2 regions of the Psychrobacillus sp. NPDC093200 genome follow, and region 1 is predicted to be linked to the other one. Evidence: riboswitches for the same ligand, from Rfam matches in the RefSeq annotation. Region 1 holds a riboswitch; the other holds the start of a gene.
The links. Region 1 has a riboswitch for FMN ahead of ribE (riboflavin synthase). Riboswitches for the same ligand answer to the same signal wherever they lie in the genome.
Positions count from the first base shown of each region.

Region 2: another riboswitch for FMN. It lies ahead of ACQKNZ_RS12955 (ECF transporter S component); the one in region 1 lies ahead of ribE (riboflavin synthase).

Region 1 covers NZ_JBNNVC010000003.1:28,297-44,170, reverse strand. The annotation lists gene lipA (lipoyl synthase) at 86-1,021, shown strand; gene ACQKNZ_RS13760 (YutD family protein) at 1,036-1,377, shown strand; gene ACQKNZ_RS13755 (DUF3055 domain-containing protein) at 1,425-1,691, opposite strand; gene ACQKNZ_RS13750 (DUF86 domain-containing protein) at 1,777-2,238, shown strand; gene ACQKNZ_RS13745 (TIGR01457 family HAD-type hydrolase) at 2,225-2,989, shown strand; gene ACQKNZ_RS13740 (YuzB family protein) at 3,188-3,424, opposite strand; gene ACQKNZ_RS13735 (NAD(P)/FAD-dependent oxidoreductase) at 3,553-4,620, shown strand; gene ACQKNZ_RS13730 (YuzD family protein) at 4,752-5,078, opposite strand; FMN riboswitch at 5,337-5,474, shown strand; FMN riboswitch at 5,578-5,715, shown strand; gene ribE (riboflavin synthase) at 5,839-6,474, shown strand; partial or broken gene ribB (3,4-dihydroxy-2-butanone-4-phosphate synthase) at 6,489-7,073, shown strand; gene ribH (6,7-dimethyl-8-ribityllumazine synthase) at 7,115-7,579, shown strand; gene ACQKNZ_RS13710 (hypothetical protein) at 7,867-8,406, opposite strand; gene ACQKNZ_RS13705 (NifU family protein) at 8,763-8,996, shown strand; gene ACQKNZ_RS13700 (DUF2225 domain-containing protein) at 9,041-9,712, opposite strand; gene ACQKNZ_RS13695 (HesB/IscA family protein) at 9,850-10,212, shown strand; gene ACQKNZ_RS13690 (NAD(P)/FAD-dependent oxidoreductase) at 10,679-11,890, shown strand; gene ACQKNZ_RS13685 (NUDIX domain-containing protein) at 11,977-12,480, shown strand; gene ACQKNZ_RS13680 (YuiA family protein) at 12,732-12,869, shown strand; gene ACQKNZ_RS13675 (YuiB family protein) at 12,948-13,277, shown strand; gene ACQKNZ_RS13670 (hypothetical protein) at 13,442-13,852, shown strand; gene ACQKNZ_RS13665 (divergent PAP2 family protein) at 14,043-14,519, opposite strand; gene ACQKNZ_RS13660 (leucyl aminopeptidase) at 14,643-15,874, shown strand, end outside.
Region 2 covers NZ_JBNNVC010000002.1:1,034,421-1,050,294, reverse strand. The annotation lists gene resB (cytochrome c biogenesis protein ResB) at 1-1,341, shown strand, start outside; gene ccsB (c-type cytochrome biogenesis protein CcsB) at 1,343-2,527, shown strand; gene ACQKNZ_RS12975 (response regulator transcription factor) at 2,648-3,364, shown strand; gene ACQKNZ_RS12970 (ATP-binding protein) at 3,357-5,138, shown strand; partial or broken gene sigX (RNA polymerase sigma factor SigX) at 5,184-5,726, shown strand; gene ACQKNZ_RS12960 (hypothetical protein) at 5,719-6,972, shown strand; FMN riboswitch at 7,516-7,650, shown strand; gene ACQKNZ_RS12955 (ECF transporter S component) at 7,805-8,398, shown strand; gene ACQKNZ_RS12950 (ferredoxin) at 8,550-8,798, opposite strand; gene ACQKNZ_RS12945 (helix-turn-helix domain-containing protein) at 8,910-9,944, shown strand; gene ACQKNZ_RS12940 (RecQ family ATP-dependent DNA helicase) at 9,937-11,346, shown strand; gene ACQKNZ_RS12935 (LysM peptidoglycan-binding domain-containing protein) at 11,424-12,056, shown strand; gene ACQKNZ_RS12930 (CBS domain-containing protein) at 12,130-12,762, shown strand; gene ACQKNZ_RS12925 (metallophosphoesterase) at 12,935-13,699, shown strand; gene ACQKNZ_RS12920 (YpdA family putative bacillithiol disulfide reductase) at 13,731-14,699, shown strand; gene ACQKNZ_RS12915 (hypothetical protein) at 14,762-15,070, shown strand; gene ACQKNZ_RS12910 (asparaginase) at 15,264-15,874, opposite strand, start outside.

The sequences.
Region 1 (15,874 bases):
TTGATTTTAGAAGGTTGTTTGAATTCTAATAATATGGTACATTGACATCAGTAAAGTCAGATTAATGGGAATGGGGTATGGAATCGTGACAGCGTGTAAACCACCAAAAGAACAGCATGAACGCAAGCCTGACTGGCTAAAAATAAAGTTAAATACCAATGAGGATTATAAAGGCTTAAAAAAATTAATGCGTGAAAATAATTTAAATACAGTTTGTGAAGAAGCAAGATGTCCAAACATTCATGAATGCTGGGGATCGCGACGTACTGCGACATTCATGATTTTAGGAGCTGTGTGTACAAGAGCTTGTCGTTTTTGTGCTGTAAAGACAGGTCTTCCTAACGAGTTAGACTTAGCAGAACCAGAGCGAGTAGCAGATTCAGTTGTCATTATGAATCTAAAACACGTAGTTGTAACAGCGGTAGCCCGTGATGATTTAAAGGATGGTGGTTCGGAGGTCTTTGCAGAGACAATTCGAGCAATTCGTCGAAAAAATCCTTTTACAACTATTGAAGTATTGCCCTCAGATATGGGTGGTATTGAGCAAAACATTCGTAATATAATGGATGCTAAGCCGGATATTCTAAATCATAATATTGAAACAGTACGACGTTTAACTCCAAGAGTTAGAGCGCGTGCTCAATATGACCGATCTTTAGAGTTATTAAAACGTGCTAAGGAAATGCAACCGACTATTCCTACGAAGTCTTCGTTAATGCTAGGTCTAGGGGAAACATTTGAAGAAATTATAGAGGTTATGGATGATTTACGTGCTCACGATGTAGATATCATGACTATTGGCCAATACTTACAACCAACAAAAAAACATCTTAAAGTACAAAAATATTATTCACCAGCTGAGTTTGGAGAATTACGTAAAATTGCCATGAGCAAGGGCTTCTCTCATTGTGAGGCAGGACCACTAGTTAGAAGTAGTTATCATGCGGATGAACAGGTAAATGCAGCAGCGAAGCAACGACAACTGCAAGGTGAGGAATTACTAGCTATTCAAAATAGCTAATGGATGGTGAGCGAATGATTATTGCTGAAGGTTTCACTTATGAAGTGATTGAGGATTTTCGAGAGGCTTTTAAAGAAGAAGCATTTATAGAGCGTTATAGTGAGATTTTAACGAAGTATGATTATATAATGGGCGACTGGGGCTACGGTCAGCTTCGTCTAAAGGGCTTTTTCGAGGATCGAAATCATAAAGCAACATTTGATACGAAAATTAGCACTATGAAGGATTACTTATACGAGTATTGTAACTTTGGGTGTGCTTACTTTATTGTTAAAAAAACAGGGGTAGCACCAAAAACGGTCCCACTCGAACTAGTAAAAGATAAGAAAGAAAACCTTGAGCAAGATCAATTATGATCTGCTCAAGGTTTTTCTTTTTATAAAAATCTATACAATATTCCACTTTAGCTCAGTAATTCTCTTAGATAATCTCTTAGCTCCGTTGCTTCAGCTTCAGATCTATTAAAAACATGCTCTAAGTAGCCAGGTTCTTCCACATCATCCGACCCAATAATAGCTGATCGATTGTATTGAATGTCCATCACAAGTACCTTACCGAAAAATCGAGAACTCTGGACAATTGCTAAATCATATCGCTGGCTTTCTCCAGTAAATCCAACGAATCTTGTTTTTGTATCTTCGACGTCATCATACAAGAAAAATCGTTCCACCCTTGACACTCCTTCCTTACCTATGAATTATGGTACTATAGAATAGAACTATATATCAACTGACCAAGAATTAGGAGGCTGTACAATGTATTTTGTGGACCGTAAAAGTATTGCAATGACATTGAAGCATATGAGAGAATTGCTTGACTTAATAGATAGTAAAAAAGATTGGAATGAAAATAATATAACGAAACTTGCATTAGAGCGAGTGGGACAAAATATGATTGAGTCCATTATAGATGTAGGTAACTCAATGATTGATGGCTTCATTATGAGGGATCCAGGTGGCTATGATGACATAATTGATATTTTGACTGATGAAAAAGTAATTACAGCTGAGATGGATGCGCCTTTAAAAGCTGTTATTGAAATGAGAAAAGAGCTTGTGAGACATTTCTTTTCCGTAGACCATAAGCAATTAGAAAGTGTTCTAGTGAAGAATCTCCCTTATTTACAACTGTTTCCAGAAAGAGTAGAAAATTATTTAATTAATGAGCTTGGGCCAGTTTCAGCATTTTTACCGGAGGACTCCGATGTCCGCCTATAAAGGATACTTTTTAGATTTAGATGGAACTGTATATAAGGGACTAACACCAATTCAGGAATCTGTAGATTTTGTACATTATTTGCAAAACAAAGGGATTGAACCTTTTTTCGTTACTAATAACTCTTCTATGACTCAAAAGCAGCTACAAGCGAAGCTAGCGAAGATGGACATACATACTACTGAGGAGCAAATTATCTCTTCATCGATTGCAGCTGCTAATTACATTGCCGAGCATTATCCTGCAAAAAGCGTTTTTATGATTGGAGAGAAGGGCTTGGAGGATGCTTTATGTTCTGTAGGAATTGAGCCAACGGATGACTTAGCAGAGGTGGTTGTCATGGGAATAGACCATAAAGTCAATTACGAAAAGCTCGCACAAGCTTGTTTGTCAATTAGGGCTGGAGCGGCGTTTATCTCTACAAATAGCGACCACGCTTTCCCAAGTGAAAGAGGCTATCTTCCAGGGAATGGAGCCTTCACCAAATTAGTAGAGCATTCTACAGGTGTTGAACCTATTTTTACTGGAAAGCCGCAACCGTTTATGCTTGAGTTTATTCAAAAAAAGTATGGGTTTAAAAAAGAAGAGATGGTGATGATTGGAGACAATTATCAAACAGACATATTAACCGGCATTCACATGGGAATTGATACTGCTCACGTCAATACTGGAGTTAATAGAACGGAAGAAGTTCAAATGTTCCTTCAAAAACCGACTCATTTTTTAGAAACTTTACATGACTGGATAAAATAAAACACCATTCATTGTTTGGAAGAACAATATAATAACTGTATTAAATAAGGTATTCCTGTTGAGCTTAGAACAGAGAATACCTTATTTCTTTTTCTCACTCATAAATGGAGTAATGCTATTTATGGAATGAATGTATGAAATTGATTTAATAGATTAAAATATATAAAAGGTATCGAGAGAATATCTTCTCGATACCTTTTAAAATAATGGATTTTCTTCAATGTATTTATATATTTTGGCTACAAGATCTTCGGAAGATTCACCCTCTACCACATCACCGTTCACTATGGCGAAAAGTGTTTCGGAACATAGGGAACAATAGCTAAGACAGCCATATTCTAGCACATCTAAATCAGGATCCTGTTCTAATATATCAAAAGCTTCTTGTGAACCATTTGCAAGGTTGCTTATACAAAATTCAACCATTGGATTCATAGCTGTCACCTCACTACATCGTCATGCTACTCTATTTTTTTATAAAGGTCAATTGTGAAGTTTTATTGTGAAATGTGTCACAATCATTTATAATTTGAGGAGACATTGAAACAAAAGGGAGAATATTTATGCGAAAATTAGTATTGTTAGGTGGAGGATATGGGAATATGCGCGTATTACTACGCCTATTACCAAATAATTTGCCAGATGATGTAGAACTCACATTAATAGACCGTACACCATTTCATAGTTTAAAAACAGAATTTTACGCGTTGGCAGCAGGCACATCATCTGATCATGAAATTAGAGTGGCTTTTCCAGAGAGTGACAAGTTAAAAATTACTTATGGAGAAATTGAGAAAATTGATGTAGAAAACAAACAAGTAATTTTACAAGATGAAAAAATAATTCCATACGATGATTTAGTAATTGGACTTGGCTGCGAAGATAAGTATCATAATGTTCCAGGGGCAGATGAATTTACTTATAGCATTCAAACAATTGGGCGCTCTAGAGACACATACAATAAGATTGGTGGATTACCAGCAGGTTCTGTTGTAGGAATCGTGGGGGCAGGTCTAAGTGGAATCGAGCTTGCGAGTGAGCTTCGTGAAAGTAGACCAGATCTAAAAATTAAATTATTTGACCGTAGTCCTCGAGTATTAAGAGACTTTCCAGAACGCTTAAGTAATTTTGTACAAAAATGGTTTGATACAAATGATGTAGACGTGATAAGCAATTCGAATATCACAAAAGTGGAACCAAACAAATTATATAATCATGATGAAATAATTCCGGTAGATGTTGTAGTTTGGACAGCCGGTATTCAGCCAGCTGCTCCTGTTCGTGCTTTACCTGGAGAGAAGGACAAAACTGGTCGCATCATCCTTACTCAATATCATGATCTACCAAGTTACGATAATGTCTTTGTAGTTGGTGATTGTGCATCCTTGCCGTTTGCTCCAAGTGCACAGCTAGCAGAGGAACAGGCAGAGCAGATTGTGAAAGTACTGCAAGCACGCTGGAAGGGTCAGCCACTACCAGAAAAAATGCCAGATATTAAGCTTAAAGGCTTTATGGGATCTCTAGGTAAAAAGCAAGGCTTTGCTTATTTGGCAGATATCTCTGTTACTGGACGTATTGCAAGATTGATGAAATCAGGTTTACTTTGGATGTATAAACGCCATAACGGATAAATTAAAAAAGCTTGGAAACGTGGAGTTAAACGCGTTCCCAAGCTTTTTATTTTTTTATAAAATGCTTTCTCTGGAAAAAAGCATTTTACTTAATAAGCTTATTTGAGTACTTTTTGAAATGATACTTAACGTTATTCTGCTATATAACCGTACTTTTCGAGGGCAGAGAATACAGGCTTTAACTGAATATAACCTTCCCCTATAACTTCCTCGTTTATCATTATTAATGGGTAGAAAAACTCATCATTTGCAATTTGATTAGCAATTGACAGTTGTTTTTCGTCTTCTATTGGCTTTTCTATATCAATATATAAAAATGTTATTTGATGTCCAGGAAATTTTCTGGTAATTGCAGCTTCTAACCATTCATACGTGTCCTTAGAAGAAGGAGCATTCACACAGCTTGCACATACTATATCGGCACCGTAAATTTCAACAGTGAGTTTTTCTTGTGCCATAAAATACTTGTCCCCTTTAACTTATATATTATTTTACCCATCTATATTATAAAGGGGATACGGAAATACTGTCAAAAAGCGAATATCCTTTAAATGATAGAGTTTTAATATGATAGCTTTAGTCATGATTGTTTCATGCACTAACGGTTGTTGATTTAGTTAGTCTGAAAGTCCAGGAATGCAAATCAACTAAAAGGTGGTAATACGAAGAAAGCCTCTACGTCGAATTTTTATGATACAATACTAATCAAATAGAATAATTTCCTTCGGGGTCGGGTGAAATTCCCAATCGACGGTGTTGAGATTATATCTCTAAGCCCGTGAGCCGCTTTTAGTGTGCAGGATTTGGTGCGAGTCCAAAGCCGACAGTTATAGTCTGGATGGGAGAAGGAGTAAGCAAAACATTTTAAAATGGCAATTTTAAAATGTATTTTTTGCTATGCACTTTCATCCCATCACAACCGTGTTGGGAATTTTTTTATTTTACAACAATTTTATATTATTCCTTCGGGGTCGGGTGAAATTCCCAATCGACGGTGTTGAGATTGTATCTCTAAGCCCGTGAGCCACTTTTAGTGTGCAGGATTTGGTGCAAGTCCAAAGCCGACAGTTATAGTCTGGATGGGAGAAGGAAGCAACGCAAGTAGACTTTTGAAAATACATATTCACTAGTCTTATTTGACGAAGCCAAATTTACCTCTCATCGAAACTCCGACAAAAAATGTTCGGGGTTTTTTATTTTGAGAAAGAGGTGAGGAAGATGTTTACAGGGATTATTGAGGAGCTAGGGACTGTTCAGCAGATGAATATGTCTACTCAATCGATGGAAATTTCCATTGGAGCTAGCAAAATTTTAGAAGATGTACAGCTTGGCGATAGCATTGCTGTAAATGGTGTGTGTCTAACTGTTAAAAAGTTTACGAATGATCTGTTTGTGGCAGATGTGATGCCTGAAACGGTTAAATCGACAAGCTTACAGCAACTTAAAAAAGGTTCAACAGTGAATTTAGAAAGAGCAATGTCTGCAAATGGCAGATTCGGCGGTCATATTGTTTCTGGACATGTCGATGGTGTTGCAACGATTCTTCGAAAGAGACCAGCTTCCAATGCAGTATATATCGACTTAGCAATGCCAAAAGAATTGCTTTTTAACTGTTTAATGAAGGGCTCAATCACCATTGATGGTACAAGCCTGACGATTTTTAATGTAACAGATTCTATAATTACTGTTTCTTTAATACCACATACCTTCAAGGAAACGGTGCTTGGCTTAAAACAGACTGGAGAAATTGTCAATATTGAAACGGATTTAATTGGCAAGTATGTAGCAAAGCATCTAGCCAATCAAAATACAGGAAAAGTGACAGTTGATTTCTTACAAAAAGCCGGATTCTAAAGGAGTGGAATGAAATGAATACTATAGACGAAGCAATCGTTGCATTAAAGCAAGGTGAAATCATCATTGTAGTCGATGATGAAAATCGAGAAAATGAAGGTGATTTTGTCGTAATAGGTGAGTATGCAACACCTGAAAACATTAATTTTATGGCAGTGCATGGTCGTGGCTTAATATGCACACCCATTTCAAATGAAATTGCAGAAAGATTGTCATTAGACCCAATGGTAAATAAGAGCACGGATTCACATCAAACAGCCTTTACCATTAGTATTGATCATAAATCAACAACAACAGGCATTAGTGCATTTGAACGATCTTATACAATTCTTGCACTATTAAATAATCAAGCTGTAGCAACAGATTTCAACCGTCCAGGACATGTATTCCCTCTTATCGCAAAAAAAGGGGGAGTTATAGAGCGTCGTGGTCATACAGAAGCAGGTGTAGAACTAGCTAAATTATGTGGTTCAAAAGAAGTCGCTGTTATTTGTGAGATTATGAACGAGGACGGTACAATGGCACGCATGCCACAACTTGAAAAAATTGCAGAAAAATTTCAAATGAAGTTTATTACGATAGAAGATTTAGTGAAATACACAGAAGCGAATTATAAAGCTTACGTAAAAGGAGAATGAGCATGGGACAAATTTTTGAGGCACAGCTAGTCGGTACAGATTTAAAAATAGGAATTGTAGTAGGAAGATTTAATGAGTTTATTAATGACAAATTATTAAGCGGTGCACTAGACGGTTTAAAACGTCACGGAGTTGAGGAAGGAAATATTGATATCGCTTGGGTGCCAGGAGCATTTGAAGTACCATTTATCGCAAAGAAAATGGCAAATACGAAAAACTACGATGCAATAATCGGCTTAGGTACTGTAATACGTGGATCTACTACGCACTATGACTATGTATGTAATGAAGCAGCAAAAGGCATTGCAAAAGCAGGCCTAGATACGGGTATACCTGTTATTTTTGGTATAGTGACAACGGAAAATATTGAACAAGCAATTGAGCGTGCAGGAACAAAAGCTGGAAACAAAGGCTATGACAGTGCGGTTTCTGCAATTGAAATGGCGAATTTAAATCGTTTATTTTAAGAAAAGAGAATCGATACACGTGACATTGCATAAAATATAATTGGTTGGCTGTGAATACTGGCAAAGTGCTATTTATGAAATTAACCGACAAATCTTTAAGCAATTCTTATTGAGAATTACCTATTCTCGCTTTTCCAATAGTATATTTAAAGCACCTCTGAAACATGTACTGGTTTATTTGTACATGTACAGAGATGCTTACGTTTTCAGTGAATTAGCCTAAGTTATTTACTAGATTGAGGGAAACTTGTAAATTGTATAGACGCCATCCTTAAGAGGAGCTGCTGTTAAACAGCTATAAGACTACGAACGGTAAGTTGTCCAAGATATCTGCCGGGATTTGCAGAATATCCTATTACTGTTGGGGAAGTAACAGTAGCATTGATGACAATACGACCTGTATTTCCTAATAAACCAACTGCTAAAAGAGCATCTCCTGATGCAATTGCTACGTCCTGAGAGCTACCAGAGTTAGCATCGGTAAATAAAGGAATAGTTGCTATAACAATTCCTAAAAGATTTACTACCTCTAAAGTTGCAGTTACTGAAACAGTCTCGTTACCTGCATACGCATAAAACGCGCTAAGTGGCAAAGCAAGTCCTAGAATTGGTAAAGTTCCAATGTCGAAAATGCTTTGGAATGTAACCGTTTGGTTGGATGCTGTATTCGGTGACCAGATATAAGCGCTGCTGCCATCAATTAAAGGAGACAACATAGCTGGTGCGGTTGGTACTGCTGGTGTTGGAAGAGTACCTGGTAAAGCAGCTGTATCAGCAATGACTTGAGTATTTGCTGGAGTCGTAAATGCTTGTAAGGTTAAAACCATAAAAAAACACCTCCTCGAAGTTTATTTGCCAACAAATGGCATACTGTAACATATGAACTTTTAGTAGAGGAAGCTAGTCTAATAGACTAGAATCGAAAATAAATTTATTTTGGAAAGATATATTGGGGAATAAAAGCCTGAAATAACACGATTCTCGCTTTTTATTATTAATATTAAGTATATAGTCTATATACAAATCATCTTAAAAATGATTTTTATCTTAAAATAAAACAGGGTAAATAATATTTTATGAATCTTAGGGAACACTCTTATCACGGTGTGTTTTGTGGGGAGTAAACACTTCCATTTAACCAACAATTATTCTATAATGATTATAGCGAAAGGAGTCGACATATATGACTGATACAATTAACGAACAAGTACAAGAAGTTTTAGATAAATTGCGTCCATTCTTACTACGTGACGGCGGAGACTGCGAGCTTGTTGACGTTGAAGACGGTATTGTAAAATTACGCCTTTTAGGAGCATGCGGGAGCTGCCCAAGTTCTACTATCACGTTAAAAGCTGGTATTGAACGCGCTTTATTAGAGGAAGTACCTGGAATAGTAGAAGTAGAACAAGTATTTTAATGACAACACATATAAAAAAGAAGCCTGAATGAGGCTTCTTTTTTTCACCCTCGCATTTCCTGCCAACGCTCTTTTGCCATTTCAATTAGCTTGGGTTCTATAGAGGTACTTTGTTTTTCGATTACTTTGGAAAAATAACGTGTAGCTAATTCTCGGTCACCTATTCGTCTAGAAAGCTCTGCTATCATATATATAATTCGTGTCTCGGACATTTGAGTTCCATTGTAATCTTCGCTAGAATAGGAGTCTGAATAACGATCTCTGGCTATTTCTAGAAATCTATTTTCATCTTCTTTGTTTTCCATTATGCGGTAGAGCCAAGCAGTACGAAGTGCTAAGCCGGCAATAGAGACAAATTTTTCTTTTTTTAACGTTCCACACAGTATGCCTAATTTATATGTAGTGATCCCATCTTGTGTCGTTCGGACGTCACCATAGGAACGTGGTATCCAATTAGTCGATATTTTCTCTTTAATGATTTCTTTAAGTCCAGGTGCAAAATACTTGGTGAAGTCATCGGTAAAAGAAAAGCCACAATGCTCACAGACAAATACATTATATAATAACGGGTTGATATCTTTATTTTGATATATTGGTTGAAAGTCTGTTTCATGAGATTCGACTTTTATAAATTTTGAACGTATCTTAGTTGATTTAAATTTGTTTTTACAATGTAAGCATTCGATATCTTTTTGGTAATATGGAGTTATTTCCATTTTATCTTCTCCTTATTCTCGTTCTTGGTTTTATTATACTGTAAAAATATTTCGAAAGCGAGGTAACTTAAGTAGTTTTCCTTGTATAGATTGTGATTAAATTGATATTATATAAATAAGGAAGGAATGTGATTCAGATGACAGAAGTAGTTAATTTGTCTGAAGCGGCAGCTTACCGCGTCAAAGAGATGATGGTTCACAACGAGGAAGAAGGTTCACTTCTCCGTGTATCTGTTAACGGTGGCGGATGTAGCGGTCTTTCTTACGGTATGGGATTTGAAAAAGAGAAAAATGAAGACGATATAGTTTTACATCAGCATGATTTAGAAATAATTATATCTAGTGAAGATGCTTCTATTCTCCAAGGTACAGTCATCGATTACAAAGAATCGTTGATGGGTGGAGGCTTTACCATCGATAACCCTAATGCAATTGCATCCTGTGGCTGTGGTTCATCATTTAGAACTGCTAAAAAAGAAGGCACACCGGAAAGCTGCTAAATATTCGAAAGAACATTTTCTTACTTAAGGAAATGTTCTTTTTTAAAGGATAAGAAAGTAAATTACGTTTGGAAGTCAAAGAGGATCTAACTGGTTGCTCTCGCTTTCCCCCATTTGCTTGTCGGGACAGAACTAGGCGCTTGCGCTTTTCTTGTTGTCTAGCTCCAGCACCTTGCCCCTCGAGGTCAAATGGGAAAAAGCTGCGGTGGCTGAAGAACTGCCTCCTCGCTTTCCCCCATTTGCTTGTCGGGACAGATCTCTAGGCGCTTGCGCTTTTCTTATGGGCTAATTGTCTGTATATTCCCACCTTTGCAATGTTGTTAAATAGTGTTGAAATCCTATTCTAAAAGGTCTAAAATAGGATGTAGTGAAAAATTTGTCGGAAAAATGACAAAGTCCATTTCTAATTGTGAATTATTCGTATCATTAGATTCATAAAAAATATAAAAAGGTGGTTGCGATCTTCGTGAAAAGACCAACAATTCTAGTATTAGGTGCAGGTTATGGTGGATTATCTACTGTAGTGAACCTTCAAAAATTAGTAGGTACCGATGAAGCAGATATTATTTTAGTAAATAAAAATGACTATCACTACGAGTCTACTTGGTTACATGAGGCTTCAGCTGGAACTTTACGTCCAGACCAAGTGCGTTATGATATTCAAGGTGTTATAAATAAAAGCAAGGTACAATTTGTAAAAGCAACTGTCGAAGGCATTGATGTTAATACTAAGAAGGTAGCAACAAGTGCTGGAGAATACACATATGATTATTTAGTAATCGGTTTAGGCTTTGAAGGTGAAACATTTGGAATCACTGGTTTAGATAAATATGCACTATCAATTGCAAATGTAAATGCTGCTCGTCAAATCCGTGATCATATCGAATACCAATTTGCTACATGGTCTACAGAAGAAAACAGAGACGATGCTCGTTTAACTATTGTAGTAGGAGGAGCTGGCTTCTCTGGTATTGAATTTTTAGGTGAATTAGGTAATCGTATTCCTGAGCTTTGTGAAGAATACGATGTACCAAAAGAAAAAGTACGCGTTGTCTGCGTAGAAGCTGCTCCTATGGTATTACCTGGTTTTGATCCTGAGCTAGTTGAATATGCTGTTCGTCAATTAGAAGCAAAAGGAATCGAGTTCTCTATAGGTACACCAGTAGTAGAAGCTACTCCTGAAGGCGTTAAAATTAAAAAAGGCGAAGAAGAATTTGAATTCATCAAAGCTGGTACTGTAGTATGGGCTGCTGGTGTTCGTGGAAACCGCTTAATCGAAACTTCTGGTATCGAAAATATGCGTGCTCGCGTTAAAGTTGAAAAAGATATGCGTGCACCTGGATTCCCAGACGTATTCATCGTTGGTGACTGTGCTCTAATGATTAATGAAGAAACAAATCGCCCATACCCACCGACTGCTCAAATTGCTATGCAACAAGCTGTAACAGTTGCTAAAAATATCGTAGCCCTAATGAAAGGCGAAAATACAAAGGAATTTGTTCCTGAACTAAAAGGAACAGTTTGTTCTCTTGGTGAGCATGATGCAATTGGAGATGTAATGGGTAGAAAACTTACTGGTACTAAAGCATCCATCATGAAAAAGGTTATTGATAACCGTGCTCTTTTCATGATCGGTGGAGTTCCATTAGTGCTTAAAAAAGGTAAATTTAAATTATAAAAGAAAAACAATAAATGGCTCCCACTGTAACTCTCAGTGGGAGCTTTTTTAAAGTATAAAAGGTAAGTATGCTTTTGTTAAAGGAGATGGATTATTTGTCGAAGGATAAACGAGGAAATGTCTGGTTGGGAGCTGCAGGATTAGTTTTAAACAACAAGGGTGAATGGCTAGTTGTTAAAAAACGATATGGTGGCTTAGAAGGAAGATGGTCTTTACCTGCAGGCTTTGTAAATGGTGATGAAACAATTGAACAGGCTGCCGTACGTGAAGTTAAGGAAGAAACTGCGGTAGATTGTACAGTTAAAAATATGATCGGTTTTAGAAGTGGGGTCTTACAGGGAAAAATCAGTGATAATATGGCCATTTTTCTTCTTAAACCAATTGAAGAGGAACCGATTATTCAAGTGCAGCTTTCTGAGCTATATGAGGCCAAATGGATACTTCCAAGTGATTTACTGGAAGATGAGAACGCTTCTGTAATGCTGCATGAATTAGCAGCTGCGTCTTTAGAAATTGGCTTTCCAACTATCGAAGGGATAAATCCTGGAGACATATTTGGGTATACTAGCTATAAATTATTCATAAAATAATCCGAACATAAATAGACTAAATTCATGTCATTAAAAATTCAACTGTGACTAGCTCTACTAATAGTGGTTAGCTTATAGAACTTCGATAAAAAGTCTTATGAAACAAAGCATTTTTCATAAGACAGTCTATTTTTCTTTACTTAAGCACTTTTAAAACACGTATCAAATATATTTTGTTTTTTATTTACAAATATATTAATCCGTGATATATTATCTGAATATTAAAATAAATATTCAAGGAGGCGTATTATATGATTAAATTTAAAACAGAAACTGTAAAGTCTTGTCCTTATTGTAAAGGTGAAGGATATTTCCAACTTAGACTTGGTGGATCAGAAACGTGTGGCTGCTGTAATGGCTCTGGAAAAAGTAATAAGAAGATTATTTGACAAAAATGTGAAAAGAAACAAGTACATTGAATCCACGCCTCCGTTAAGGTAAACTATTTAGAGATACTACGGAGGTATATGATTATGAATTTTACAATTACACAGATGATTCTTTCAGTACTAATTTTTCTAGTTATGTTTTTTGGAATCGCCTTCTTATTAAATATGTTACTAAGAATGTCCTGGTTTGTGGCTATTTTATATCCACTAATTGTGGTATTTATCATTGATGAGGTAGGGTTCTTTGATTATTTCACTAACCCGGGTTCTTCATTCTCTGCTCTTGGAGATAAGTTTGTTTCTTTGCATATGGCAGATATCGTAATTTTAACAAGTGGTTTTGTAGGAGCAATTATTGCGGGGATCGTTATTAAAATGCTTCGGAAAAGTGGATATCAAATGTTCTAAAAAGGGATGGCCTTATAGCCATCTTTTTTTTATTGGTAAGAAAAAGCATATGCATAATTCCGAAGTACATACTTAGCCTCAAGGTAACTGTATAGAAAGGTATGGGAAAAAGAAACGAATATTATGTATCAATCGACTAATGCATTAGAAAAGGAGTGGTAGTATTGAAAAAGTATGTGATTATAACAGTAATGATGCTAGGGAATCTATTGTTATGGGGATGCTCGGATGAATCAAGCAACAGTTCAATAGACCAAAACACTACAACAGAAGTAACCATTGGTAATCCTACTGCACAAGAAATTCTGGAAATTGATTCAAAAGCTGATATTTTTCAGTGGGATAGTATAATCTATAGTACGAATATTGAGTGGGTTAACGAACTTGTCTTAACAGAAGGTGATTTAGTAGGGAAAATTGAGTATAACACTTCTAATCCAATGGATTTTAAAGATTCTACAGCAAATATTCTGCCCATTGGTACTGAAATATTTAAAGCTAAAGAACGTAATGATGTACTTATTACTAAGTACAATGATGAATTAAAATACTATTATCAATTAGTTGAAGGATAAACAACAAATAGAGTCCAATTAGGAAAAAACAAGAAGCGTATTCGATTTAAGGCGAATACGCTTCTAGAGATAATAAAATACTAAACAAGTTTAACAGTACCTGTTATTTAGAGAATAATGCACAGTAGTTGTGGGCAAGAGGAATGTATATTTAAACTACATTTGATTTAACTCTTAACTTGTAAAAAAGCTATAAAATCACGGTGTAAATAATGATAGATATCATAATCCCAGTTAGGGCACCCATAAATACCTCTATTGGTTTATGACCAAGCAACGTTTTTAATTCTTCTAGCTTTTCTTCACTTTTCTTTTGTCCCCAACCTTTTGTCTGATCCACAAATGCCTGAAAATCTACACGCATTTGATTGATAATAATGGCTTGCTGGCCAGCCTGGAATCTGACACCAGTTGCATCGAACATCACTATAACTGCAAATACAGTAGCAACTGCAAAGAGAGGTGAGTCTAAACCTGTCTCAAAAGCAATAGCTGTGCAAAGAGAAGTTACAGCCGCAGAGTGGGAACTAGGCATTCCACCAGTAGAAGTAAATAACTTCCAATCAACCTTTTTGGTGACCAAAAAATGAATAGGTATTTTCACGAACTGAGCAAAGAAAATAGAAAATAGAGCAGCTAGTAATGGAGTATTTTGGAGGATTGTCAGAGTAGACACAGCCTTTCAAGGAAAACTTTAGTTAGTACTAGTATAACATATTACTACTATTCGAAAAATCAAACTTGTTGCTATATAATGATAATGTATCCAAATTATCTAGGGGGAAAAATAATGATTATAAATACTAATGAAGTATTATTCGAAGAAGTGCAATCAGAAACACTAGTGGTGGGCATTCCAAAGCATCCTGAAAACACAGAGAAGTGGGATGCATTGTTAAATGCTTTTGGAGACCACATCCTAGAATGGGTAAAAAGCGGAGACATTTCATCAGATTTAAAAAAAATAGTAAAAGTACCAGTTGCTAATCAGGAAACTGTAAAAAGAATTCTTTTTGTCGGGCTTGGTGACCGCAAAAAGTTAACTCAAGAGAACATTCGTGAGGCATTTGGCTTAGTAGGCAAAGAACTTCTTTCGAGTAAGCCAGAGTCTTTAGCAGTTTGGATACCATCATTTACATCAGAAACAGCTACAGAAGCCGATGTAGCGTATTTAGCAGCCGAAGGAATTGGAATGGGTGCATTCGTTTATGAAGGCTACAAAACATCCTCTAATGTCCCTGATTACTATTTACCTGCCATCGAGCTATTAACTGACACTGATCCGGACGAAGCTGCTACTTATTTTGAGGTAGGAAGTATTTATGCAGATGCAGTAAATGAAGCAAGAATTTTAGTAAACACACCAGGAAACGTATTAACTTCTACACAGCTAGGTGAGTATGCAAGAGAGCTTGGAGAAACATATGGCTTTGAAACAGAAATTTTAGGTAAGAAAGAAATAGAAGAACTTGGGATGGGAGCATTACTTGCAGTAAATCAAGGATCTGTTGAAGAACCGCGATTAATCGCTTTGAAATATCAGGCAACAGAAAACTGGGATGATGTAGTGGCACTTGTTGGTAAAGGAATTACTTTTGATACAGGTGGTTACTCTCTCAAAACGAAGGCAGGTATCGTTGGGATGAAGGGCGATATGGGAGGTGCTGCAGCAGTATTAGGCGCAATGCAAATTATTGGAGAGCTTCGTCCAAATAAAAATGTTATTGCAGTTATACCTTCCACAGACAATATGATTTCTGGTAATGCCTTCAAGCCTGATGACGTCATCACTTCGATGAGTGGAAAAACAATTGAAATTTTAAACACGGATGCAGAAGGCCGTCTTGTTCTAGCAGATGCGGTTACTTATGCAAAACAACAAGGAGCTAACTATATCGTAGACGTTGCTACTTTAACAGGTGGCGTTATTACAGCTCTTGGATATGACAAGACAGGTGCACTTACAAATGACGAGGAGTTTTTTGAAACCTTTATGGAATCCTCTTTAGAAACTGGCGAGTT
Region 2 (15,874 bases), on a different contig from region 1:
GGATGGTTTGGAACATTATATTATGAATTAGGACTTTCTGATCTTTATAGCTCCTGGTGGTTCCAAACGCTAGTGGGAATGCTAGGTATTTCTTTAGTCATTGCAAGTTTGGATAGAGTAATACCACTTTACAAATCTCTTAAAAAACAAAAAACAAAAAGACATATTAGCTTTTTGAAACGTCAGCGTGTATTCGGCGCAGCAGAAGTAGAAGCTCCTGTCGAATCTCTTGAGAAGGCGGAAGAAAAGCTTAAGTCAATGAAGTATAAGGTTAAACGAGAAGGAAATGCAATTCTTGCAGAAAAAGGTCGTTTTTCCAGATGGGGGCCTTACGTAAACCATTTAGGTTTAATACTTTTCCTGTTTGGTGTTATGCTACGTGCAATCCCAGGGTTTTATGTAGATGAAACTATGTGGATAAGAGAAGGAGAAACTCTTTACATACCACAAACAGATGGTTATTTCTTAGAGAGTAAGGATTTCATCTATGAAACATATACAAAAGAAGAGTCAGAAGAAGTTTTTGGTGAAGCACTTGATAGAGTGGGATCGATTGCTAAAAATTATCAAACGGATGTAGCTTTATATAAAGGGCCAGATGATGCAGTCGCTGGTCATCCCGAAGACTTAAAGTTAGTGAAGGAAGAGTCCATCCAGGTTAATGAACCTTTGAAATTTGATAATTTCTCTGTGTTCCAGATGGATTTCCGTCTTAATGAATTAAAGTCTATGACTTTCCATTTGGAGGACAAAGCTACTGGTACTGATCATGGTCAGTTTACGGTGGAGTTATCAAATCCACAAAGTATGTACGAGTTAAATGATGGTTATAAGGTAGAAATCGTAGACTACTACGCTAATTTTTCTGGTTTTGTAGATGGTGAACCTCAATCAGAGACTCCTGAGCCTAAGAATCCTGCATTTTTAGTGAAAATGTACAGCCCGGAATATCCAAAAGGTGAAACTAGTTTTGTCATGATTCAAAATACATTAGAACCTTTAGGGGAAACAGAATATAAAGTTAAATTTGAAAGTGTAGAAACTAGAGATATGTCAGGTCTTACAATTCGCAAAGATTTAACACTTCCTATTCTAATGCTTGGTGGACTTATCTTTATGATTGGTGTTGCACAAGGGTCTTATTGGAACCATAGACGTATTTGGCTTCAATATTTAGAGGATGGACAGATGGTAGTAGCTGCTCATACGAACAAAAACTGGATGAGCGTTAAGAAGGATATCGATGAGGTTTCGAAGATAACCAATATACCACCATACGAAGATCAGCAAGATTTAGATGCAAAACAAGAAAAAGAGGAAACAGAGGAAGGTGTAAAATAAAATGACAATGGTTTCTGTAAGTGAGACTTTATTGTTTGTAGCGTTTGTCGCTTATTTGGTTGCTACGTTTTTATTTGGTGGAGCAGTCAAATCTTCAAGTGCAGCAGCTACAAATTCATATAAACGATGGGGAAATTTAGCAATTATAGTGACGATTATTGGTTTTGTAGCTAACTTGGGTTATTTTATTACCCGTTGGATTGCTGCTGGACATGCACCAGTAAGTAACTTATTTGAATTTACTACAGCATTCGGAATGCTTGTAGTAGGAGCTTTTATACTTATTCACTTTATCTATAAAACTCCTGCTCTTGGTCTTTTTGCATTGCCTATAGCAGTGCTAATCATTGCATATGCAAGCATGTTCCCAAAGGATATCACTCCATTAATCCCAGCTCTAAAAAGTCACTGGTTAACTATTCATGTTATTACAGCAGCACTTGGTGAAGCTATATTAGCAATCAGTGCAGTAGCGGGTTTAATATGGTTACTAAAAAATATCGACCTAACAAAACCGTCTAAGCAACGTTTTTGGATAGAAGCAACCATGTACCTTTTAGTTTTAGTTTTAGGTTTCGTTATTTCAACTGTTTCATTTTCTGCAGTAGATTATTCAGCAGAATATTCTTATATAGACAAAGAAGGAAATCCACATGATATAGAATATAACCTACCAGCACTATTTGGTATGAATGAATCAGAGGTTATTACTGATGGGGCTATGGAACCGCTAATTGAAGTTCCACCTTTAATTAATGGTAAGAAGTTAACGACTGTTGTATGGGCAGTCCTATTCGGTACAGTACTTTATGGATTACTTCGATTAATCTTACGTAAACGTATTGCTACAGTTTTACAGCCATTAGCTAAAAAAGCTAATTCTCAACTAATGGATGAAATCGGGTATCGCTCTGTATTAATTGGCTTTCCTGTATTCACATTAGGGGCTCTAATATTTGCAATGATATGGGCTCATGAAGCTTGGTCTCGTTTCTGGGGCTGGGATCCAAAAGAAGTTTGGGCTCTTATCACATGGTTATTCTATGCGGTATTCTTACATTTAAGATTGACAAAAGGATGGCAAGGTGAAAAATCTGCATGGTTGGCATTAATAGGTTTTATCATCATTATGTTTAACCTTATTGCTGTAAACTTAATCATTGCGGGTCTTCACTCATACGCATAAGTAAGTCAAAAGTAGTGTCAAAAAGCTCTACATTCAGCAGAATGTAGAGCTTTTCTTTTCTTTTATGTTAAGTAATTGTACAATATAGAATAGATGTAGATAGAAGGGTATGATATTTAAATGTCAGAAATGATAAAACTTTTAGTAGTAGATGATGAAGAACGTATCCGTCGTTTGTTGAAAATGTATTTAGAAAGAGAAGGGTATATGGTAGAGGAAGCTGAAAACGGAGAAGCTGCTCTTTTACTCGCTTTAGAAAATGAATATAATTGTATTCTCCTAGATATTATGATGCCTGAAAAAGATGGTATAGAGGTTATTACAGAGCTTCGAGAACATAAAGACACACCAGTTATTCTTTTAACAGCTAAGGGCGAAGAAGCTAATCGTGTAGAAGGCTTTGAATTGGGAGCGGACGATTATATTGTAAAACCTTTTAGTCCAAGAGAGGTTGTTCTTAGAGTAAAGGCACTTCTGAAAAGATCAGCAGCATTTTCTCCATCACAGACAGTTTCCATTTCTAAGGATATTGTTGTATTTCCTCATTTAACCATTGACCATGATGCACATAGAGTCACTGCAGATGGTGAAGAAGTTAGCTTAACTCCAAAAGAATATGAATTGCTTTACTTCCTTGCTAAAGCGCCAGATAAAGTTTTTGATCGGGAACAGCTGTTAAAAGAAGTTTGGCATTACGATTTCTTTGGAGATTTACGTACAGTAGATACACACGTAAAAAGATTACGTGAAAAATTAAATAGAGTTTCTGAAAAAGCTGCGAAAATGATTGTAACTGTTTGGGGAGTTGGCTATAAATTCGAGGTAGGAAATGAATAGGATTTGGAATAGTGTGGTCGGGAAGCTATGGGGAACCATATTGCTTCTCGTCTTATTTGTGTTGTTTATCGTTACAGTCCTAATGCTAGAATTTTTAGAAGACTTTCATACAGAACAAGCGGAAGAAATTCTTAGACAAGAAGCTGCTACTATAGGGAAAATTGTAGAACAGCAAGAAAATCTAGAGAATTCCCTCTCCATTATTAGTGATATTTTAGGCTCGGAAACAAATACATTAATTGTAAGAAATGCAGATTCTGTATTCCTCTCCGTTCAAGAGGGTCTCAATAAAGAAGTTATCAATGATAAAATATTAGAAGACGAGCAGCTTTCCAAGATTTATACTTCGGATAAAACAATTATTAAGAAAATGCTAATGCCATCCATGACAGAAGAAAATCGAATGGAAAACTATATAATTTTGGCATCTCCTCTAGAAGCTGACGAACAGGTTCATGGAGCAGTTTTTATTTATCAAAGCTTAGAAGTTGTAAATAAAACCTCTAATAATACGACAAAAATTGTATTTCTGTCTGGATTTATAGCTCTGTTACTTACAACCTTGCTTACTTTCTTCCTTTCTTCTAAAATCACATCTCCCCTTCGATCGATGCGAGAGGCGGCTTTAGAGCTAGCTAAAGGAAACTTTGAAACGAAGGTACCTTATACGCAAAGAGACGAGATAGGGGAGCTTGGCTCTGCATTTAACAGAATGGGTAAGCAATTAAAGCATCATGTGGAGGTAATCAATCAGGAAAAGGAACAGCTTTCAAGTATTCTTACTTCTATGACAGATGCCGTAATTACTTTCAACAAAGAATTTCAAGTACAGGTAAGTAATCCACAGGCTGACCAACTGTTAAATAAATGGCATGAAGAAAATGACATTGCTAACAAATCAGATTTACCTGATGAACTTCAGCATCTTCTAGAGCATGTATTGCATTTAGAAGAAGAATTAGATGAGGAATTAGAAATAAGAGGATCATACTTCTCTGTGTCGATCAGCCTTCTTTATAGCAATGAATCTGTTCGTGGGGCAGTGGTCGTATTGCGCGACATGACTGAGCAACATAGATTAGACAAAATGCGTTCAGATTTCATCGCTAATGTTTCTCATGAGCTAAGAACACCTATTTCTATGCTGCAAGGATACAGTGAAGCCATTATCGATGAAATAGTCACGACAGAAGAAGACAAAAATGAAATGATTCGGGTTATTTATGATGAATCTAAACGTATGGGTAGACTTGTAACAGAGTTATTAGATTTAGCGAGACTTGAATCAGGTTATTTGAGCATACACAAAGAAAAAGCAGAAATTGTTTCGGTAATCGAAAGGATTACCCAAAAATTTGACCAAGCTGCGAAAGAAAGTAATGTTAGCTTAAAGTTTGATCACAATATACCTTCTGAGGAATTAATCGAAATTGAGATAGACGAAGATCGTATGGAACAGGTTTTAACGAACTTAATTGATAATGCTTTAAGGCATACTCCGGAAGAAGGCTCTGTTTCCGTACTGTTAGAGAAATCCAAAAACCAAATCATTATAAAGGTATCAGATACTGGATTTGGTATACCTGCGGAGGATTTACCTTATATTTTTGAGCGGTTTTATAAAGCCGATAAAGCTAGAACTAGAGGGAAAGCTGGCACTGGCCTCGGCCTTGCTATTGCGAAAAATATAGTCGAAAGACACGAAGGTCACCTATCAGCAGAAAGCACAGTCGGGGTAGGCACAACATTTATTATTCAATTGCCATTAAGCTAATGTAACAAATCGGGAGATGAAACGACTAATTGAAAGAACGGGGGGAGCATTATGAATGACTCCGTTTTCCACCGCTTGTATGATACCTATCATCAAGACGTTTTTCAGTTTTTGATCTATCTAGTTAAAGATAGACAAACTGCGGAAGACTTGGTCCAGGAGGTTTATGTTCGTGTTCTAAGAGCTTACAGTAAATTTGAGGGAAAAAGCTCCGAGAAAACATGGTTATTTTCAATTGCAAAAAATGTAGCTATTGATCATTTTCGAAAGCATTCCGTTAGAAAGAAAAGAATGTTTGATGCTTTTGACTGGGAATCTACACAGCTTGCATCAAAAGACATGTTGCCGGAGGATTTTACTGTTTTAAATGATGAAATGAAAGCCTTGCTACTAGCTTTAGATACATGTACTGGAGATCAGAAAATGGTAGTCATTATGAGATATTTTCAAGAGCTGTCCATTGCTGAAACCGCACAAGTATTAAATTGGACAGAAGGTAAGGTAAAGACTACTCAGCATAGAGCTATTAAATCACTTCGAGAAAAATTATCTGATAAACAAAAGGAGGGTAATGTTTTACATGAGTAATCAAGAAGAAAAGAATAAAGCGTTAGATGAGCTCTTACACAACATGCCCAAGTTCACAGATAATCGTTCGAAGGATGAAGTATACAATCGAGTGAAGTTAGAAATGGATTCTTCCGATTTAAATAAAGTCATACGAAATAATAAATGGTTTTCTAAATGGATGCCACTTTTAGTGTCTGTTGCTTCTGTTTTGTTGTTAACGTTCTTAATTTCTTCATACTTGGGCACAAGTAGTGAAAAATCTGCAATCCAGCAACAGGCTACAGACAAATCGGACATGTTGAGAACGTTGGACGTTGCTCCTGCCTCTGAGGTAGAAACAACAGAGGGCGGAATGGAAGCCAAGGAAGATGCGGCTATAGAAAATTCAAATGATGTAGTCAATTCTTTAGCTGTCGAAAGTGAATTAGTGCCAGTTCAAGCCTTTAACAACGCTAGAACTGTATATGAAGATGATTTAAATGATGGAATTCCATTTCATTTTTCTGTAACAGAAGGGGCAGAAGCTTACCCAATCACAATAATTATACCTAAGGATAAAATAAACGAAGATTTTACTGACGGATTGCCAAATAGTCTTCAGTTATATGAAAAATATGCAAGCACTATAGATGAATCTGCTCTAGGGTTCGAGGAATATTTGCCCTTGCAAGGTAATTTAGTTTCAGATGGCGATACGCTTCAACACTATTTACCTAAAGGGCATGGTTATGATGCTGCTTCAGCTACTTCCGGAGTGTATACTGATACAATCCGTCATATTTTTACGGATTTTTCCTTCCTGGAACGATTAAGTGAGGATGGCACAGCTATCAATTGGGACCAAGTAGGAGTAATAGGGAAAAAGGAATTGGCAAGCGGAAACAAAGAACGAATGTATTTTAAACACACAATGAATAGCGGACTGACATTCCTTGTTCCAAAGGATGCTAAGTTTGAGAATGCTTTTAAAGATATGCCAAAATCAGCAAATGATCTTTATACGACTGTTGTACCGAAAGATGTTAGTTATGAGGTATCAGAGGAAGGCAACACGGTTGTAATAACATTTGACGAAGCATTAGATTTGGCAACATTGGAATATGAAGATTCTATTCTTATGATTGAAGCCTTTACATTAACAGCTGCAAGCTTCGATAAAACAGTTCGTCTAGAAAATGTTGTACAGAAGCAATGGGATCGATTTGATTTGACAGCTACTTTACCAATCCCAATTGGCCCTAATGGGTACATGATGAACTACTGAATAATAAAGAATCGACCTACTAATTAGTCGGTCGATTTTTTTATTGGTTTTTTTATACGAAAAAAGTGTTTTATAACCGGATAGAAAAATTTACGACCGTTCAGACGAGAGTTATAACCGGATAGAAAAATTTATGACTGTTCGGACGAGTTTTATGACCGGATAGAAAAATTTATGACCGTTCGGACGAGAGTTATGACCGGATAGAAAAATTTATGACTGTTCGGACGAGTTTTATAACCGGATAGAAAAATTTATGACAGTTCGGACGAGAGTTATGACCGGATAGAAAAATTTATGACCGTTCGGACGAGATTTATAACCGGATAGAAAAATTTATGACCGTTCAGGCAAGTTTTATAGTCGGAAAGAGTTATTTATTACAGTTATATATAAGGTGAACAAAAAATCACTGTACTTTAATTTCATAAAAAAGGTTCATCTGTTAATATACTTAAATCGAAACAGTTGTATTGCATATATTAATATAGTTTGATAAAATGATTGTAATTCAAGATAATCTTGAATGACAATAAAATATTGATTCATCTTCGGGGCAGGGTGAAATTCCCGATCGGCGGTATTAGAAGAGTTTTTTCTTGAGCCCGCGAGCCGTAAAAGGCAGGATTTGGTTAAATTCCAAAGCCGACAGTATAGTCTGGATGGGAGAAGGTGAAGGTGCAGTCGTTTTTCGTATGCTCTTATACGGATACGCTTATTTAAGTGTACCTTTTTCTCCTTTAAGCTTTATTTGCTTAAGGGATTTTTTGAGTATTGATAACGAACTGAACCTTTCTTCTTGTGGAGTGAATCGCAAAAGGAGAGAGGATTTATGGCAAAAAGTAAGACGCGAATGCTTATTGCAATCGCAATGCTAAGTAGTATTTCTTTCGTTTTAATGCTGCTTGCATTTCCGTTACCAGTTTTACCAGCTTATTTGAAAATTGACTTCAGTGATATCCCAGCGTTAATTGCTGCTATCACAATGGGGCCAGTTGCAGGAATCATTGTAGCTTTCATGAAAAACGTACTAGATTGGTTCTTTTCAGGAAGTCCCACAGGCGTTCCAGTCGGTCATATGGCTAACTTCGCAACTAGTATTTTGTTTTTGACACCTGTTTATGTCATTTATCGTAAAGTTTCTTCCTCTAAAGGGATTGCTTACGGCTTAGGCGTCGGGACAGTTTGTATGGCTCTTGGTATGAGCCTGTTAAATTATTACGTTTTCTTACCAATGTATTCGTACTTTTTAAACTTCCCAGCGGAAACAGGAACAGCTTTATTTAATTCTATCATTTACGGTATTTTACCGTTTAATCTGATAAAAGGTATTATAGTTACAATTGTTATGGTTGTTCTATTTAAACGATTGAAGCCTATACTAGACAAGGTGAGCGAGTCGTTTAAAGTTCCAAATATAAATTAAAGATATGTATGACTGCTGGCAAACTAGACAATTTCTAGTTTGTCTGCGGTTTTTATTTTTTTGTAGGTATAGCATTAACCTGCCACTTAAGTTTATAGAAATATAAAAAGCCAAGAAAAATGAGCTAGTCATCCTTCTTGGCATTAATATACTATTCAAATTTTAGAGCGTCGCCTTCAAATGATTCTTCAGCAACTTTAATGGAATCGGTAGGGCAGCCTTCAAATGCATCCTCCATGTCCTCCATCAGTTCCTCTGGAACTTCCGTTGTTCCCGTGTTATCATCTAAAATAACAAAGGCAATACCTTCATCGTCATAGTCATATATGTCTGGAGCAGCTGCTCCGCAAGCTCCGCATGCGATACACGTATCTTTATCTACTATAGTATATTTTGCCATTAGTATATTCTCTCCTTTAATTCTACTTATAAGAATTAGCTATCTTATTCATTCTAAAGCTGTTTACGTTTCTTTTCAACAAAAATACTTTCAAACTGTGAGGTATTTAAATTGTATTTTAGCCAACTATTACTAAATATTATTCAAAAATTTAATGGGGAACGGTCAGCAATGGCTTCCTTTTACTTATTAAAAGGGAAAAAATCTGGACAAACCATTCAAGATGTCACTTATTTTAATCTACATCGTTTTTTCTCTATTTATCCGAAGTTAACACAAGAAGAATATAAGCAGCAGTTGTTTAAACTCCAACAAAACAACTGGATTGAAGAGGAAGATTCTCTACTAAGGATTAGTCATAAAGGTTTAAAACAGTTAACTGGATATACAGAACCTTTGTTTAATGGCTGGGAGCTAAGGGGAAACGAAAAATTGTTCTGGTCAAGATTAGAATTAGTAGTCCAAACACTATCTTATTTTAATAAAAATGAAACTAGATTTATTCCCAATCAAAAAGATTATTCGGTTCACCAGTTTGTGAAAGATTACTTACGAGGGAGAGACTATAAATCATCAACATTTCAAAAGGACTTTAAAAGTCAGTTAGAGCATTTACTTCAAATTGCTGAGTTACAGGAAATACATCGTATACTATTAGTCTATCGAATGAGCGGTTATCACATTAGTGGGCTCACATGGGAGCAATTAGCACTGGAGTGTGGAGAATCTATTATAGATATGAAGCTTCAATTTGTAGAAGCGTTGCATATTGTCTTAGATAACATCAATCAAGAAAGTCATCCAGATTTAATAGGTTTAACAAAAGAGATTTTTGTACATAGTCCTTTAACACAATCCGCTTTAAAGACCGAACAGCTTTTAAAGGAAGGTTACTCTATCCAAGATATCGCTGCCCTAAGATCTTTAAAAGCAAATACAATCGAAGATCACTTAATAGAAATAGCAGCAGCTGATCGAAGTTTATCTTTGACATCATTTATATTGAACGACCAAATAAAAAAAGTGCTAGAATTCTCCAATAAACATCAAACCAAAAAATTGAGGTTAATTCGCGAGAACATACCTGAGTTAAGCTATTTTCAAATTAGACTGGCTTTAGCTAAAGGGGAGAAAGAAAATGGATGAACTTCAACACATTCTTCAAACAAGGTTTGGATATAAAGATTTTAGAGAAGGACAGAGGGAAATAATCGAAAAAGTCCTAGCTGGAGAGGATGTAGTAGCTATTTTGCCCACTGGGATGGGTAAATCGTTGCTGTTCCAGCTACCAGCATATTTAAAGAATGGAGCGGTGCTAATAGTATCCCCTTTGCTTTCTTTAATGCAGGACCAGGTAGAGCAGTTAAAAATGATGGGAGAAAAAAGAGTAGTGGCCATCAATTCATTTTTATCCTTCGAGCAAAGAGAAAAGGCGTTATCTGGTTTACAAAATTATAAATTTATTTTTACATCACCTGAAATGTTACAGAATGAGCGTTTTCAAAGAAGGTTAGCTAGTTTAAATTTAGCTTTTATAGTTGCTGATGAAGCGCATTGTATTTCCCAGTGGGGATTTGATTTCCGACCTGATTATTTAAGGATCTCTGAGTCGCTTAAATCGTTAAGAAAGGCAAATGTGCTAGCCTTAACTGCTACAGCCACAAAGGAAGTTGTAAAAGATATAAAAACTACCTTGTTAATGGAACAGCCATTTGAATATATTCATTCCTTGGATCGTCCTTATATTGCTTACGAAGCACATGAGGTGGAGAGCCAAAAAGAAAAGGTAGAATGGATATTAAATAGGATTACTAGCACTACTGGACCTGGTATATTATATAGTCAGTCGAGGAAAAAAACTGAATTTTATACAGAAGAGTTACAAAAAAAGGGCATCAGAGTCGCTTATTATCATTCTAAAATGGATCAAGATGACCGTATTCTCATTCAGCAACAGTTCCAACAAGGCCATTTAGATTGGATTTGTGCTACGAATGCTTTTGGAATGGGTATACATAAGGATAATATTAGACAAATTATACATGATCATATACCAACCTCCGTTGCCAATTATATGCAAGAGGTTGGACGGGCAGGTAGAGACGGAAAACAGTCCATTGCCTCCATTCTTTATATGTTATCCGATGTAGAACAAGCTTATTTTGTTGCGATGCAGGATTTTCCCGACGAACAGGATATTATCCTTGCATATCAGACCAATGAAAATCAGGTGCAGTTATCTGAAACAACGGAAAGAATTTTAGATTATTGGAAAATGGTATTGTCAACAGAGGAAACTATAGAACTGTTTAAGAATATTCGACAAAAAAAATGGATAGAAATTCAAAGCTTGTACACGCTATTACAAAATGAGAATTGTATTAGGGAACAGGTAATTGCCTATTTCGATCAAAAGCTGATAGACAAGCCTTTAAATTGCTGTTCAAAATGTTCTTTAAATCTTCAAGAGTTATTTCATTTACACGATAAACCCCTTATCCATGCTACAGTATTAGATTGGAAAAGTAGATTAGGAAGTATCCTATAATACTTAACAACATTTACATTTTCAACAAAATTCGTCATAATAGTAGTAGATAAGTGGAAGAATGGAGTTTGACTAATATGAGTAAAGATGATTATCAAAAAAAGATTGACGAACATAGACAGTCCATTGGTGTAGAGAGTGAAGCAACTGAATTGAGAAGAAGTAGAAGAAATCCACCAGGTAAAAAGAAAAAGAAAAAGAATATACTCATCCCATCCTTGTTTTTTATATTTATCTTATTGCCTGCAAGTGTTTTGATTTATGTACAATTTTTTTATCAACCAGAAAGCGAAGCCTCAACTGAAGACGAAGGAATCATACAGGTTGTTACTAAGCCAATTTCGAATTTGAACAGCAGCAGTGAAGAAGAGGAAGAAAAAGAAGAGGCAAACGAAACGGAAAAAAATCAAACTTCAGAAGCAGAGAAGCCAGAAGATACAACAGAAGTGCCTCAATCAACTCCAGCCCCTCCGGCAGTTGAACCTAAAGAAAAGGAGGAGGCAGCAACACCAGCACCAACTCAGCCTAAAAAAGAAACTGTACAAGAACCAAAAAAAGACGCGAAAACTCATATAGTTAAGGGTAATGAAACATTATATCGAATCGCGATGAACTACTACAATAATCCAGAAGCAGTCGAAAAGATAAAAGCTGCAAATGGACTAGCTTCCAATGAAATTTATGAAGGACAAAAATTAATTCTGCCATAATCACAAGTTGGAAGGATAAATTCACTTTTTATAGAATATATAGGTATAGACCGTTTTGGAAAGAGGTGTTTGTATGTTTGTAAAAAGTGTAATGATACCAAAGGAAAAATGCTTAACTATTAAAGGCAATGCTTCAGTTTTGGACGCTTTAAATGAACTAGAGGCAAAGGATATTGATGCATTACCAATTATTGAGGATGGAAAGTATAAGGGGATGTTTAACAAGTACCTTTTATACAAGGCGTTCTTTTATAGCAACACAGATAAAGATACTTTTTTGAAACAAACAAAGGTATCTGATGTTGTAACAAGGGAAGATACATTTGTTCAAACTAGTGATGTGTTTGAACAGGCTTTTATGAAGCTATATGATTTTCCAATTTTAGCAGTAGTAGAAGATGAGAAGTTCTTAGGCATAGTCACACGCTATGACACAATTCATCAGTTTAAAAGTGCATTTGGTATGAATACAAAGGGCACTCGAATTGCCTTTACTTCTGTAGAATCTGAAGGAAGAATTCTGAAAATGTCCGACATTTTGCATAAGTATCACACTTCTGTAATTTCGCTAGTAACATTTGATGAAACTGACAAGCTAGTGCGCCGAATAGTTCTTAAAATTGACAATGAGCAAAAATTAGATCGAATTATTCAAGACTTAGAAAAGTCAGGTTTTCGAGTGTTACATATTGATAAAGATGAGTAATATAATCAATATAACGAATGGTTTAAGGACAGGGATAAAATCCCTGTCTTTTTGCTTGAAAGATAATATAGTCATGCTGAAGCTATAGCTGATACCTCTCGTGTTTCCCCATTTGCTTTTCGGGGTAGATATAGGCGCTTGTGCTTTTTTTATAATGGTTAGGGGGGATTTAATGTTGTATATAGTAATAACAGTTTTGGTATTGTGCTTGCTTCTTTTCACATATATGCTCTTTTTAGCATTTCAAACGAATGTCAAAGAACATAGTCTCTGTGTAAAAGAAATACCTAAAGGAGAGCAATTCCATATATTTTTTATATCTGACATTCACCGTCGGAAAATTAAAGATGAACTCATCCACAGTATTATCGGAAAGGTGGATGTAGTAGTTATTGGTGGAGACCTCACGGAAAAAGGAGTACCATTGAATCGGACAGAATTCAATTTAAAGCAATTAAAAAAGCTTGGCCCTGTTTTTTATGTTTATGGTAATAACGACCGAGAAGTCGGAGAAAGTAACTTATTAACTTTGTTCGAATCCCTTGATATTCATATTTTGAACAATAGTTCTGTAGTTCTTTCTAATCTAAATCCTTCCTTGCGATTAGTAGGTATTAATGATGGCTTTGTCGGAAAAGTAAATATAGCAGAAGCCTTCGAGGATGTAAAAGAAGAGGATATCTTAATTTTTGTAACACATGCACCAGCATTCTTTCATGCGGCTCAAAAAATAAGTAACCCACGATTAATGTTGGCTGGACATTTACATGGCGGTCAAATTCGTATTGGTCCTTTAGGGATATATGAAAAGGGTAGTTTTAGATTGAAGGAAAATAAAGCAGAGTTAATAAGCAATGGGTTTGGTACTACAGGCGTACCGCTGCGTCTTGGTGCTAAACCAGAATGCCATATCATTACTCTTAAAGGTTGTAAATGATTAGTAAAAAGTAAGAAAGGAAGTTTTGTACTTGGAACAAATTATTGATGTAGTAGTAGTTGGAGGAGGACCTTGTGGAATTTCTGCAGCAATTTCCACACAAGAGTTAGGATTAAAAACGCTCATTATAGAAAAGGGTAACATTGTAAATGCGATATATAATTATCCAACCCATCAAACTTTCTTTAGTACCAGTGAAAAGCTTGCCATTGGAAATGTACCGTTTATCGTAGAGGAAAGAAAACCAAAAAGAAATCAAGCCTTGGTTTATTATCGCGAAGTAGTAAAACGTAAAAATATTCAAGTTAATAAATATGAGCATGTAAAAAATGTGGAAAAAGCTTCAAATCATTTTGTCATTACAACTTCTAAGGGCTCTTATAAAGCGAAAAATGTTATTATCGCTACGGGATATTATGATCATCCAAATTATATGGGTATTCCTGGAGAAAAACTGCCAAAAGTATTCCATTATTTTAAGGAAGGGCACCCTTACTTTGCCCAAAATGTTTTGGTGATAGGGGGCAAAAACTCAGCTATCGATGCTGCACTTGAACTCAATAAGGCGGGCGCGCATGTGACAGTAGTGTACCGTCAAGGGCAATATTCACAAAGTATTAAGCCTTGGGTTCTACCAGAATTTGAAGGCTGTGTACGTAATAATGAAGTAAATATGCACTTCAATACGGAAGTTATGGCTATAAATGATGATAGTGTAACTTTAAAGGGTCCAGACGGTGAATTTACGATTGAAAACGACTTTGTTTTCGCTATGACAGGTTATCATCCAGATCATTCATTTATAGAAAAGATGGGTGTAGCAATAGATGCCACTTCCGGTAAACCCTTTCACAACCCGGATACGATGGAGACTAATGTAGAGGGGATTTTTATAGCTGGAGTAATCGCTGCGGGCAATAATGCAAATGAAATTTTTATAGAAAACGGTCGATTTCATGGAGAACAAATTGCTACAGAAATAAAGAGAAAAGCTTTGTAAGAAAGTGCGCATGTGAATAAACAAACATCTGTTAAAACTGTCTTCTATAAAGGAGTTTCTAAATGATTGAAATTATTACCGATGTACATAATCTGGAAGGTACTTGTTATATAGAGATATTACCTGATATATATAAAGGGGAATGCTGGAATACTTCTTCTATTTATTTCACAGAAGAGAACTTTAGCTATATGCTGCCCGTCTTCGAGAAGTGCTGTAAAGAATTTGATTATTACGCATTCAATGAAATTGATATAGATACGTGGAAAGTGATTTCTTTCGAATTAGAACAACTAAAAATATTTTTAACTGAAAAACCTATTAAAATTAGCTTGAAAGAAGTATTGGGTTTTCCATTTGTTTATTCCTAAAAAGAATTTATGGAAAACTATGATACAAATAGTGCGCAACTTATTACAATGATTACTCAATTTCAATTATGGATACAGAAAAAAAGTTTAGTAACAAGTTTTATCTCTGTTTTAGGTATATAAATAAAAGAACATATTATTTAACAAAAAGAAGAAAGCAAAATAGCTTTCTTCTTTTTGTTAAAAACTATAGCTATTTCTCTTGTCTACTAAATATACTATGTAGAGCTTGCTCAGGGTTCAGATGGTTTAAGGCGATCAGGAGAGCTAGTCGAGCTTTTTGCCCGTTTAGACCTTGAGCGAAAATCACCCCACGCTCCTTCAATCCTTTTCCTCCACCTACATATCCATATACGTCCTGCGCAATGCCATTAAAGCATCTTGACACTAAAACAATGGGTATATTCTTTTCTAAAATATCATGGATAACGGGTACTAAGCTTGGTGGAACATTACCTTGACCCAATCCCTCTAGAACAATACCATCAAACCCTAAGTTAACCGATGCCTCAAGAAGATCAGGCTCCATTCCTGCATATACCTTAAACAGAGCAACCCTTTTGTTAATTTGTTGAATCGGAAATATTGGTTGATGATTAGGTGAATGATGAAAATACACAATAGACTTAGAGATAAATCCTATAGGTCCATACTGAGGACTCTGAAATGTACTTACATTGCTAGCATGTGTTTTCGTTACGTTCTCGGCTGTATGTATTTCGTCATTTAATACTACTAATACGCCTTTACCTTGTGCATCATCTGATGAAGCTACTTGTATAGCAGCTACTAAATTGTATAAAC